DNA from 2 places in the Geobacillus uzenensis genome. Region 1 is predicted to be linked to the other one. Evidence: a T-box and tRNA genes for the amino acid it is inferred to sense, from the RefSeq annotation. Region 1 holds a T-box; the other holds one or more tRNA genes.
The links. A T-box is a leader RNA that pairs with one kind of tRNA and senses whether it is charged. The one in region 1 lies ahead of ileS (isoleucine--tRNA ligase), so its partner is inferred to be a tRNA-Ile.
Positions count from the first base shown of each region.

Region 2: it encodes a tRNA-Ile, which carries the amino acid that the T-box ahead of ileS (isoleucine--tRNA ligase) is inferred to sense. The anticodon was not compared.

Region 1 covers NZ_NEWL01000006.1:655,024-659,407, reverse strand. Annotated here, with positions in the region: gene B9L21_RS10730 (cell division protein SepF) at 1-297, shown strand, start outside; gene B9L21_RS10725 (YggT family protein) at 301-573, shown strand; gene B9L21_RS10720 (RNA-binding protein) at 676-1,449, shown strand; gene B9L21_RS10715 (DivIVA domain-containing protein) at 1,526-2,038, shown strand; T-box leader at 2,128-2,350, shown strand; gene ileS (isoleucine--tRNA ligase) at 2,406-4,384, shown strand, end outside.
Region 2 covers NZ_NEWL01000008.1:113,554-117,937, reverse strand. Annotated here, with positions in the region: rRNA gene rrf (5S ribosomal RNA) at 348-464, shown strand; tRNA gene B9L21_RS13310 (tRNA-Val) at 474-549, shown strand; tRNA gene B9L21_RS13305 (tRNA-Met) at 713-789, shown strand; tRNA gene B9L21_RS13300 (tRNA-Asp) at 793-868, shown strand; tRNA gene B9L21_RS13295 (tRNA-Phe) at 1,039-1,114, shown strand; tRNA gene B9L21_RS13290 (tRNA-Thr) at 1,130-1,202, shown strand; tRNA gene B9L21_RS13285 (tRNA-Lys) at 2,025-2,100, shown strand; tRNA gene B9L21_RS13280 (tRNA-Gly) at 2,105-2,179, shown strand; tRNA gene B9L21_RS13275 (tRNA-Leu) at 2,187-2,272, shown strand; tRNA gene B9L21_RS13270 (tRNA-Arg) at 2,276-2,349, shown strand; tRNA gene B9L21_RS13265 (tRNA-Pro) at 2,355-2,428, shown strand; tRNA gene B9L21_RS13260 (tRNA-Ala) at 2,438-2,513, shown strand; tRNA gene B9L21_RS13255 (tRNA-Met) at 2,531-2,604, shown strand; tRNA gene B9L21_RS13250 (tRNA-Ile) at 2,613-2,689, shown strand; tRNA gene B9L21_RS13245 (tRNA-Ser) at 2,707-2,797, shown strand; tRNA gene B9L21_RS13240 (tRNA-Thr) at 2,830-2,905, shown strand; tRNA gene B9L21_RS13235 (tRNA-His) at 2,914-2,986, shown strand; tRNA gene B9L21_RS13230 (tRNA-Gly) at 3,304-3,374, shown strand; tRNA gene B9L21_RS13225 (tRNA-Ile) at 3,380-3,456, shown strand; tRNA gene B9L21_RS13220 (tRNA-Asn) at 3,646-3,720, shown strand; tRNA gene B9L21_RS13215 (tRNA-Ser) at 3,727-3,819, shown strand; tRNA gene B9L21_RS13210 (tRNA-Glu) at 3,825-3,896, shown strand; gene B9L21_RS13205 (B3/4 domain-containing protein) at 4,074-4,384, opposite strand, start outside.

The sequences.
Region 1 (4,384 bases):
TTGCAAAGCGTGCAAAAATCGGCGAAGGTCGTGCTCGCCGAGCCGCGGGTGTACGCCGAGGCGCAAGAGATTGCCGACCATTTGAAAAGCCGGCGGGCAGTCATCGTCAATTTGCAGCGCATTCAGCACGAGCAGGCGAAGCGGATCGTCGACTTTTTAAGCGGCACCGTGTACGCTATTGGCGGCGACATTCAGCAAGTCGGCACGAAAATTTTTTTATGCACCCCGGAAAACGTCGACGTCAGCGGCGCAATTTCGCTTGATGGCGAGGATGACAGACCGATAAAGAGGTGGTAGCCGTTGGATTATGTGCTTACGTTTTTAACGACGCTCATTCAAGTATATTCATATGCGCTGATCATTTATATTTTAATGTCATGGTTTCCGAACGCCCGCGAGACGCGGTTTGGCCAGCTGCTTGCCGCCATTTGCGAGCCGTATTTAGAGCCGTTTCGGCGCGTTATTCCGCCGCTTGGCATCATTGACATCTCCCCGATCATCGCCTTTATTGTCCTTGAATTTGCGACAAGAGGGCTGTATGCGTTGTTTGATATCCTTAAAGCGCAGTTTTAGCAGCCGGACGGAGCGCGCATCGTTTGGCCCAGGCGCAGGCGGGCGGAATAGCGGGAGGAATCCGTTCCGGGTTCCTTTCTTTATGAGGCAAGGTGAATGGGAATGGAGCTGTATCAGCACTTCCGCAAAGAGGAACATCAATTCATCGATCATGTAATGGAATGGAAGGAAATGGTAGAACATCAGTACGCTCCGAAGCTGACCGATTTTCTTGATCCGCGCGAGCAGCAAATCGTGCAAAGCATCGTCGGCAGCGACGGAGACGTGCGCGTGTCCTTTTTCGGCGGCGCTCTGTTTGTCGAGCGGAAGCGGGCGCTTTTGTATCCGCCGTATTTCGAACCGAATGAGGAGGATTATGACATCGCCTTGTTCGCTGTCCGCTATCCAGGCAAATTCGTTTCCCTTGAACACCGCGACGTCTTAGGAGCGCTCATGTCGCTCGGCTTGCGGCGGGGCAAGTTCGGCGACATTCTCGTCCAAGGAGGAGAGATCCAATTTTTTGCCGCCGCCGAGGTGGCCGATTACATTCGCCTCCATGTTGGGACGATCGGCAAAGCGCCGGTTTCGCTTGAGCTGTTGCCGCTGTCAGCTGCCATGCCGCTTGCCGAAACGTGGGAGGAAGGAACGGTCACGGTGTCTTCTCTAAGGCTCGATGCGGTGCTTGCCCAAGCATTCCGCCTCGCGCGCGACAAGGCGCGGACGCTTGTCGAAAGCGGGCTTGTCAAAGTGAATTGGAAGGTGGTGGACAAGCCTGATTTCGTCTGCGGGCCGGGCGATGTGCTGTCGGCGCGCGGTTTTGGCCGCTGCAAGCTGTTTTCTGTAGAAGGGCCGACGAAAAAGGAACGCTGGCTTGTGCGCATCGGTCGACAAAAATAATCGAGCGGGAGCAGGAAATGGGCAAATCGTGTCGAATTAACGAAGAAAAGGAACGATGGAGACGGAGGTGGCCGTTGTGCCGTTAACGCCATTAGATATTCACAACAAGGAATTCAGCCGCGGATTTCGCGGGTATGACGAAGATGAAGTGAATGAGTTTTTGGATCAAATTATTAAAGATTACGAAATGCTCATCCGTGAAAAAAAGCAGCTGGAAGAAAAAGTGGCCGAACTGACGGAAAAATTGAATTACTTTTCCAACATTGAAGAAACGTTAAATAAGTCGATTCTTGTGGCTCAGGAAGCAGCGGAAGAAGTGAAGCGCAACGCACAAAAAGAGGCGAAGCTGATCATTAAAGAAGCGGAGAAAAACGCGGAGCGCATCATCGGCGATGCGCTGGCCAAATCGCGGAAAATCGCGCTGGAAATCGAGGAACTCAAGCGGCAGTCGAAGGTGTTCCGCGCCCGCTTCCGCATGTTGGTCGAGGCGCAGCTCGATATGATCAACAGCCGTGACTGGGACGAGTTGATGGAATACGAGACGCCCGATTTGGAAGAAGAGGCGAAAGAGCCGTTGTCTCAGCCTTGACGAGCGCTATTTGTCTCATTTATAATAAATGGCAAAAATCGCTGTGCTGACCGTCATTGGTGCGGTTGGCTTTGGTCGAGGAGAACATGTGAGCGACGATGAAAGGGACAGTAGCTCTTGAACAGCTGATCGCAGCGAGCCGGGGACGGTGGAAGCCCGGCATCGGCGCAAGAGTGAACATCACCCTGGAGTTCCATGCCGAACGTCAAGTAGGCCATGGCGCGTCATTCCCGTTACGAATGGAAAGTGGGCTATGCGTTGAGTTGCCATGGCCAAAAAGGGTGGTACCGCGAGACCGTTCTCGTCCCTTGCCGGGAGAGAACGGTTTTTTATTTTGATTTGATACTTGGAGGAGGAGCAAAGAAAGATGGACTACAAAGAGACGCTGCTCATGCCGCAAACGGAGTTCCCAATGCGCGGCAACTTGCCGAAGCGGGAGCCGGAAATGCAAAAAAAATGGGACGACATGGACATTTACCGAAAAGTGCAGGAGCGGACGAAAGGTCGGCCGCTGTTTGTCCTGCACGACGGTCCGCCGTACGCCAACGGCGATATTCATATGGGGCATGCGCTAAACAAAATTTTAAAAGATATCATTGTCCGCTATAAATCGATGAACGGTTTTTGTGCGCCGTACGTGCCGGGCTGGGACACGCACGGCCTGCCGATTGAAACGGCGCTTACGAAACAAGGCGTCGACCGCAAATCAATGAGCGTCGCTGAGTTCCGCAAGCTGTGCGAACAATATGCGTATGAACAAATTGACAACCAGCGCCGGCAGTTTAAACGGCTCGGCGTGCGTGGCGATTGGGACAACCCGTATATCACCCTCAAACCGGAATACGAAGCCCAGCAAATTAAAGTGTTCGGCGAAATGGCGAAAAAAGGGCTCATTTACAAAGGGTTGAAGCCGGTCTATTGGTCCCCGTCAAGCGAATCGGCGCTCGCTGAAGCGGAAATCGAATATAAAGACAAGCGTTCGCCGTCGATTTATGTCGCCTTCCCGGTGAAAGACGGCAAAGGCGTGCTTGAGGGCGATGAGCGAATCGTCATTTGGACGACGACGCCGTGGACGATTCCGGCGAACTTGGCGATCGCTGTTCACCCGGACCTGGACTACCACGTCGTTAACGCCAATGGGCAGAAATACGTCGTCGCCGCCGCCTTGGCCGAATCGGTAGCGAAAGAAGTCGGCTGGGAGGCGTGGTCCGTCGTTAAAACCGTAAAAGGAAAAGAACTTGAGTACGTCGTCGCGAAACATCCGTTCTATGAGCGCGATTCGTTGGTCGTCTGCGGTGAGCACGTCACGACCGACGCCGGCACGGGCTGCGTCCATACGGCGCCGGGCCACGGGGAAGACGACTTTCTCGTCGGGCAAAAATACGGGCTTCCCGTTCTTTGCCCGGTCGACGAGCGCGGCTATATGACGAGCGAAGCGCCGGGGTTTGAAGGAATGTTTTACGAAGACGCCAACAAGGCGATTACACAGAAGCTTGAGGAAGCCGGCGCTTTGCTGAAGCTTGGGTTTATCACCCACTCGTATCCGCACGACTGGCGGACGAAGCAGCCAACGATTTTCCGGGCGACAACGCAATGGTTTGCGTCGATCGATAAAATCCGCAGCGAGCTGCTTCAAGCGATCAAAGACACGAAATGGATTCCGGAATGGGGGGAAATCCGCATCCACAACATGGTGCGCGACCGCGGCGACTGGTGCATTTCCCGCCAGCGCGCCTGGGGCGTGCCGATTCCGGTTTTTTACGGCGAAAACGGCGAACCGATCATCACCGATGAAACGATCGAGCATGTGTCGAACTTGTTCCGCCAATACGGATCGAACGTCTGGTTTGAGCGCGAGGCGAAAGACTTGCTGCCGGAAGGATTCACCCATCCGTCCAGCCCGAACGGCCTCTTTACGAAAGAGACGGATATTATGGACGTCTGGTTTGACTCCGGTTCGTCGCATCAAGCCGTGTTGGTCGAACGCGATGATCTCGCGCGCCCGGCTGATCTGTACTTGGAAGGGTCCGACCAATATCGCGGCTGGTTCAACTCATCGCTGTCCACCGCCGTTGCCGTCACCGGCAAAGCGCCGTACAAAGGCGTGTTGAGCCACGGCTTTGTCTTGGACGGCGAAGGGCGGAAAATGAGCAAGTCGCTCGGCAACGTCGTCGTGCCGGCGAAAGTAATGGAACAGTTCGGCGCCGACATTTTGCGCCTTTGGGTCGCGTCGGTCGACTACCAAGCGGACGTGCGCATCTCCGACCATATTTTAAAACAAGTGTCGGAAGTGTACCGAAAAATCCGCAACACGTTCCGGTTTATGCTCGGCAACTTATTCGATTT
Region 2 (4,384 bases), on a different contig from region 1:
CCTAGAAAAGCAGAGGCCGCCTGCCTATCGGCGAAACGCGCTGGAGGGCCTGCGAGCGGGCTTAGCCCGCCGCAGCAGGACCGAAGCGTCGCGAGCCGATGGCGGCCGGAGCTAGACAGTACGAAAAGCAGAGGCCGCCTGCCTATCGGCGAGACGCGCTGGAGGGCCTGCGAGGAGGCTATGCCGCCACAGCAGGACCGAAGCGTCGCGAGCCGATGGCGGCCGGAGCTAGACAAAAAGCGGAAGCGCCGCGGCTTCTTCCCCCACACGGTTATCTAGTTTTGAGGGAATGAAAAAAAGCTTGACAACAATTCAACTTTCCTTATAATAAAACTTGTCCATTATTGCCTAGTGGTGATAGCGGAGAGGAAACACCCGTTCCCATCCCGAACACGGAAGTTAAGCTCTCCAGCGCCGATGGTAGTTGGGGCCAGCGCCCCTGCAAGAGTAGGTCGCTGCTAGGCACGATCCATGGAGGATTAGCTCAGCTGGGAGAGCACTTGCCTTACAAGCAAGGGGTCGGCGGTTCGATCCCGTCATCCTCCACCACTCTAAATCGTCGCGGGGTGGAGCAACGAGCATTTGCTTCATCGAATACGCTGCGAGTTGCCTCGACGCATCGAGCATCTTTGAATCAGCTGGCAGAGGAAGAGGCAACAAACATTTAAACCAACACTCAGTGCATGATCGAAACAAATCCATTTCTTATCGCCGCGGGGTGGAGCAGTCCGGTAGCTCGTCGGGCTCATAACCCGAAGGTCGCAGGTTCAAATCCTGCCCCCGCAACCAAATGGTCCCGTAGTGTAGTGGTTAACATGCCTGCCTGTCACGCAGGAGATCGCGGGTTCGAGTCCCGTCGGGACCGCCATTGTTCCAAAATTGCGAAAAATACAGTATGGCTCGACAGCTCAGTCGGTAGAGACGAGCATCAACATCATCGAGTTTGCTGCGAGTTGCCTCGACGCATCGAGCATCTTTGAATCAGCTGGTAGAGGAAGAGGCACAGAGCAATCAATGAGCGAGTTAAAAATAACATATGGCTCGGTAGCTCAGTCGGTAGAGCAAAGGACTGAAAATCCTTGTGTCGGCGGTTCGATTCCGTCCCGAGCCACCATTATCATATCGATATGCCGGCTTAGCTCAATTGGTAGAGCAACTGACTTGTAATCAGTAGGTTGCGGGTTCAAGTCCTGCAGCCGGCATTCCTTATTTTACTCGAGAAAGTTATGAGCCATTAGGTTCGGTTATAGTTGCCTCGACGCACCGAGCATCCTCGAAACAGCTGGTAGAGGAAGAGGCAGGTAGAGCTCGTTAGTACTTAGAGTGTTATGATCGCTATGAGCCATTAGCTCAGCAACGAGCGCTGCATCTTTGAGTTTGTTGCGAGTTGCCTCGACGCACCGAGCATCCTCGAAACAGCTGGTAGAGGAAGAGGCAGGTAGAGCTCGTCAGTACTTAGAGTGTTATGATTGCTATGAGCCATTAGCTCAGCAACGAGCGCTGCATCTTTGAGTTTGCTGCGAGTTGCCTCGACGCACCGAGCATCCTTGAAACAACTGGTAGAGGAAGAGGCAGGTAGAGCTCGTCAGTACTTAGAGTGTTATGATCGCTATGAGCCATTAGCTCAGCAACGAGCGCTGCATCTTTGAGTTTGTTGCGAGTTGCCTCGACGCACCGAGCATCCTCGAAACAGCTGGTAGAGGAAGAGGCAGGTAGAGCTCGTTAGTACTTAGAGTGTTATGATTGCTATGAGCCATTAGCTCAGCAACGAGCGCTGCATCTTTGAGTTTGCTGCGAGTTGCCTCGACGCACCGAGCATCCTCGAAACAGCTGGTAGAGGAAGAGGCAGGTAGAGCTCGTTAGTACTTAGAGTGTTATGATTGCTATGAGCCATTAGCTCAGCAACGAGCGCTGCATCTTTGAGTTTGTTGCGAGTTGCCTCGACGCACCGAGCATCCTCGAAACAGCTGGTAGAGGAAGAGGCAGGTAGAGCTCGTTAGTACTTAGAGTGTTATGATTGCTATGAGCCATTAGCTCAGCAGGTAGAGCATCTGACTTTTAATCAGAGGGTCGGAGGTTCGAGTCCTCCATGGCTCACCATTTTGCGGAAGTAGTTCAGCGGTAGAACACCACCTTGCCAAGGTGGGGGTCGCGGGTTCGAGCCCCGTCTTCCGCTCCACTCGCCCGCCGGGGTGGCGGAATTGGCAGACGCACAGGACTTAAAATCCTGGGGTAGGTAACTACCGTGCCGGTTCGAGTCCGGCCCTCGGCACTTGCGCTCGTAGCTCAATTGGATAGAGCATCTGACTACGGATCAGAAGGTTAGGGGTTCGAATCCTCTCGAGCGCGTTCATCGGGAAGTAGCTCAGCTTGGTAGAGCACACGGTTCGGGTCCGTGAGGTCGCAGGTTCAAATCCTGTCTTCCCGATTTTCCTGTGGGGCCTTAGCTCAGCTGGGAGAGCGCCTGCTTTGCACGCAGGAGGTCATCGGTTCGATCCCGATAGGCTCCACCATTTCACTATATCATTTTGGCGGTGTAGCTCAGCTGGCTAGAGCGTACGGTTCATACCCGTGAGGTCGGGGGTTCGATCCCCTCCACCGCCACTATTATTGGACCTTTAGCTCAGCTGGTTAGAGCAGACGGCTCATAACCGTCCGGTCGTAGGTTCGAGTCCTACAAGGTCCACCATTACTACGTTACTTTTTGGAGGAGTACCCAAGTGGTTGAAGGGGTCGGTCTTGAAAACCGAGAGGCGTCGCAAGGCGCGCGGGGGTTCGAATCCCTCCTCCTCCGCCATAATGATTGTGCAACTTAGGTCAATCTGTTGTGCCGGCTTAGCTCAATTGGTAGAGCAACTGACTTGTAATCAGTAGGTTGCGGGTTCAAGTCCTGCAGCCGGCACCATCAATGTGGCGGCTATGGCGAAGTGGTTAACGCACCAGATTGTGGCTCTGGCATGCGTGGGTTCGATTCCCACTAGTCGCCCTTTCTCTTCCCTTATCTTTGTTGCGGGTGTAGTTTAGTGGTAAAACCTCAGCCACGAGCCTAGCTTCATCGAATAGGCTACGAGTTGCCTTGACGCACCCTGCTTCTTTGAGAATGCTGGCAGAGGAAGAGGCGTGAAATCGCGTGATGAATGGTAGAAGAAGCTATGTGCGGGTGTAGTTTAGTGGTAAAACCTCAGCCACGAGCCTAGCTTCATCGAATAGGCTGCGAGTTGCCTCGACGCACTCTGCTTCTTTGAGAATGCTGGCAGAGGAAGAGGCATGAAATCGCGTGGTGAATGGTAGAAGAAGCTATGTGCGGGTGTAGTTTAGTGGTAAAACCTCAGCCTTCCAAGCTGATGTCGTGGGTTCGATTCCCATCACCCGCTTTGATGGGCCTATAGCTCAGCTGGTCAGAGCGCACGCCTGATAAGCGTGAGGTCGGTGGTTCAAGTCCACTTAGGCCCACCATTTTCCATTGTGCATTGTCAGATGATTCGTTATAATATAAAGCGAGCATCTTTGATCATTCCGCCATCGCTTAGCGACGAGCCTTAACTTCGTCGAGTAGGCTGCGAGTTGCCTCGACGCATCTTGCTTCTTTGAGAATGCTGGCAGAAGAAGGGACAGGGCAAGCTTTGAACAATAATTTTTGATTATTCCGCAATAGCTCAGCGGTAGAGCAACCGGCTGTTAACCGGTAGGTCGTAGGTTCGAATCCTACTTGCGGAGCCATTTCATGGAGAAGTACCCAAGTGGCTGAAGGGGACGGTTTGCTAAACCGTTAGGTCGCAGTTTTGCGGCGCGCGGGTTCAAATCCCGCCTTCTCCGCCATGTTTGGCCCGTTGGTCAAGTGGTTAAGACACCGCCCTTTCACGGCGGTAACACGGGTTCGAATCCCGTACGGGTCACTTGAGTTTTTGGCACCAGAACGTTCTGGTGCCCTTTTATACAGCTGTTTTTGTCGATTTTTGCGCTTTTTCTTGTCATGTGCATACGGTTTTGTTATAATGAGAATCGTTAGTTTTTAATATTGGGGACAACGCAGTGTTTCGTTTCGTCAAAGAACGGGGCATTGCGTTTTTTTATTATACCAGCAACTGCGCTTCGGCCTCGCCGCCATGGATTTGCGTAAACATCGTTTGAATGGCCTGAAGCTGGCGGTTGGCGGCATCTTCGGTCATCGACGGAAGAAAATAAACAATTTGCAAAGCGTTTTTCGTTTCTTTCGTCACCGCTGTGCGCTCGGAATCAACGATCGGGCTGCCGAACGGGCCGCGCTCATCTTTGCTGACGAGTTTATTGGCAAAGTTGACGGTGCGGCCATTTAGGGCTATGTATTCGTCATGTTCTGTGCCTACGGCGATGGTCACCGATCCTTCGATGCGGTCAAGATCGT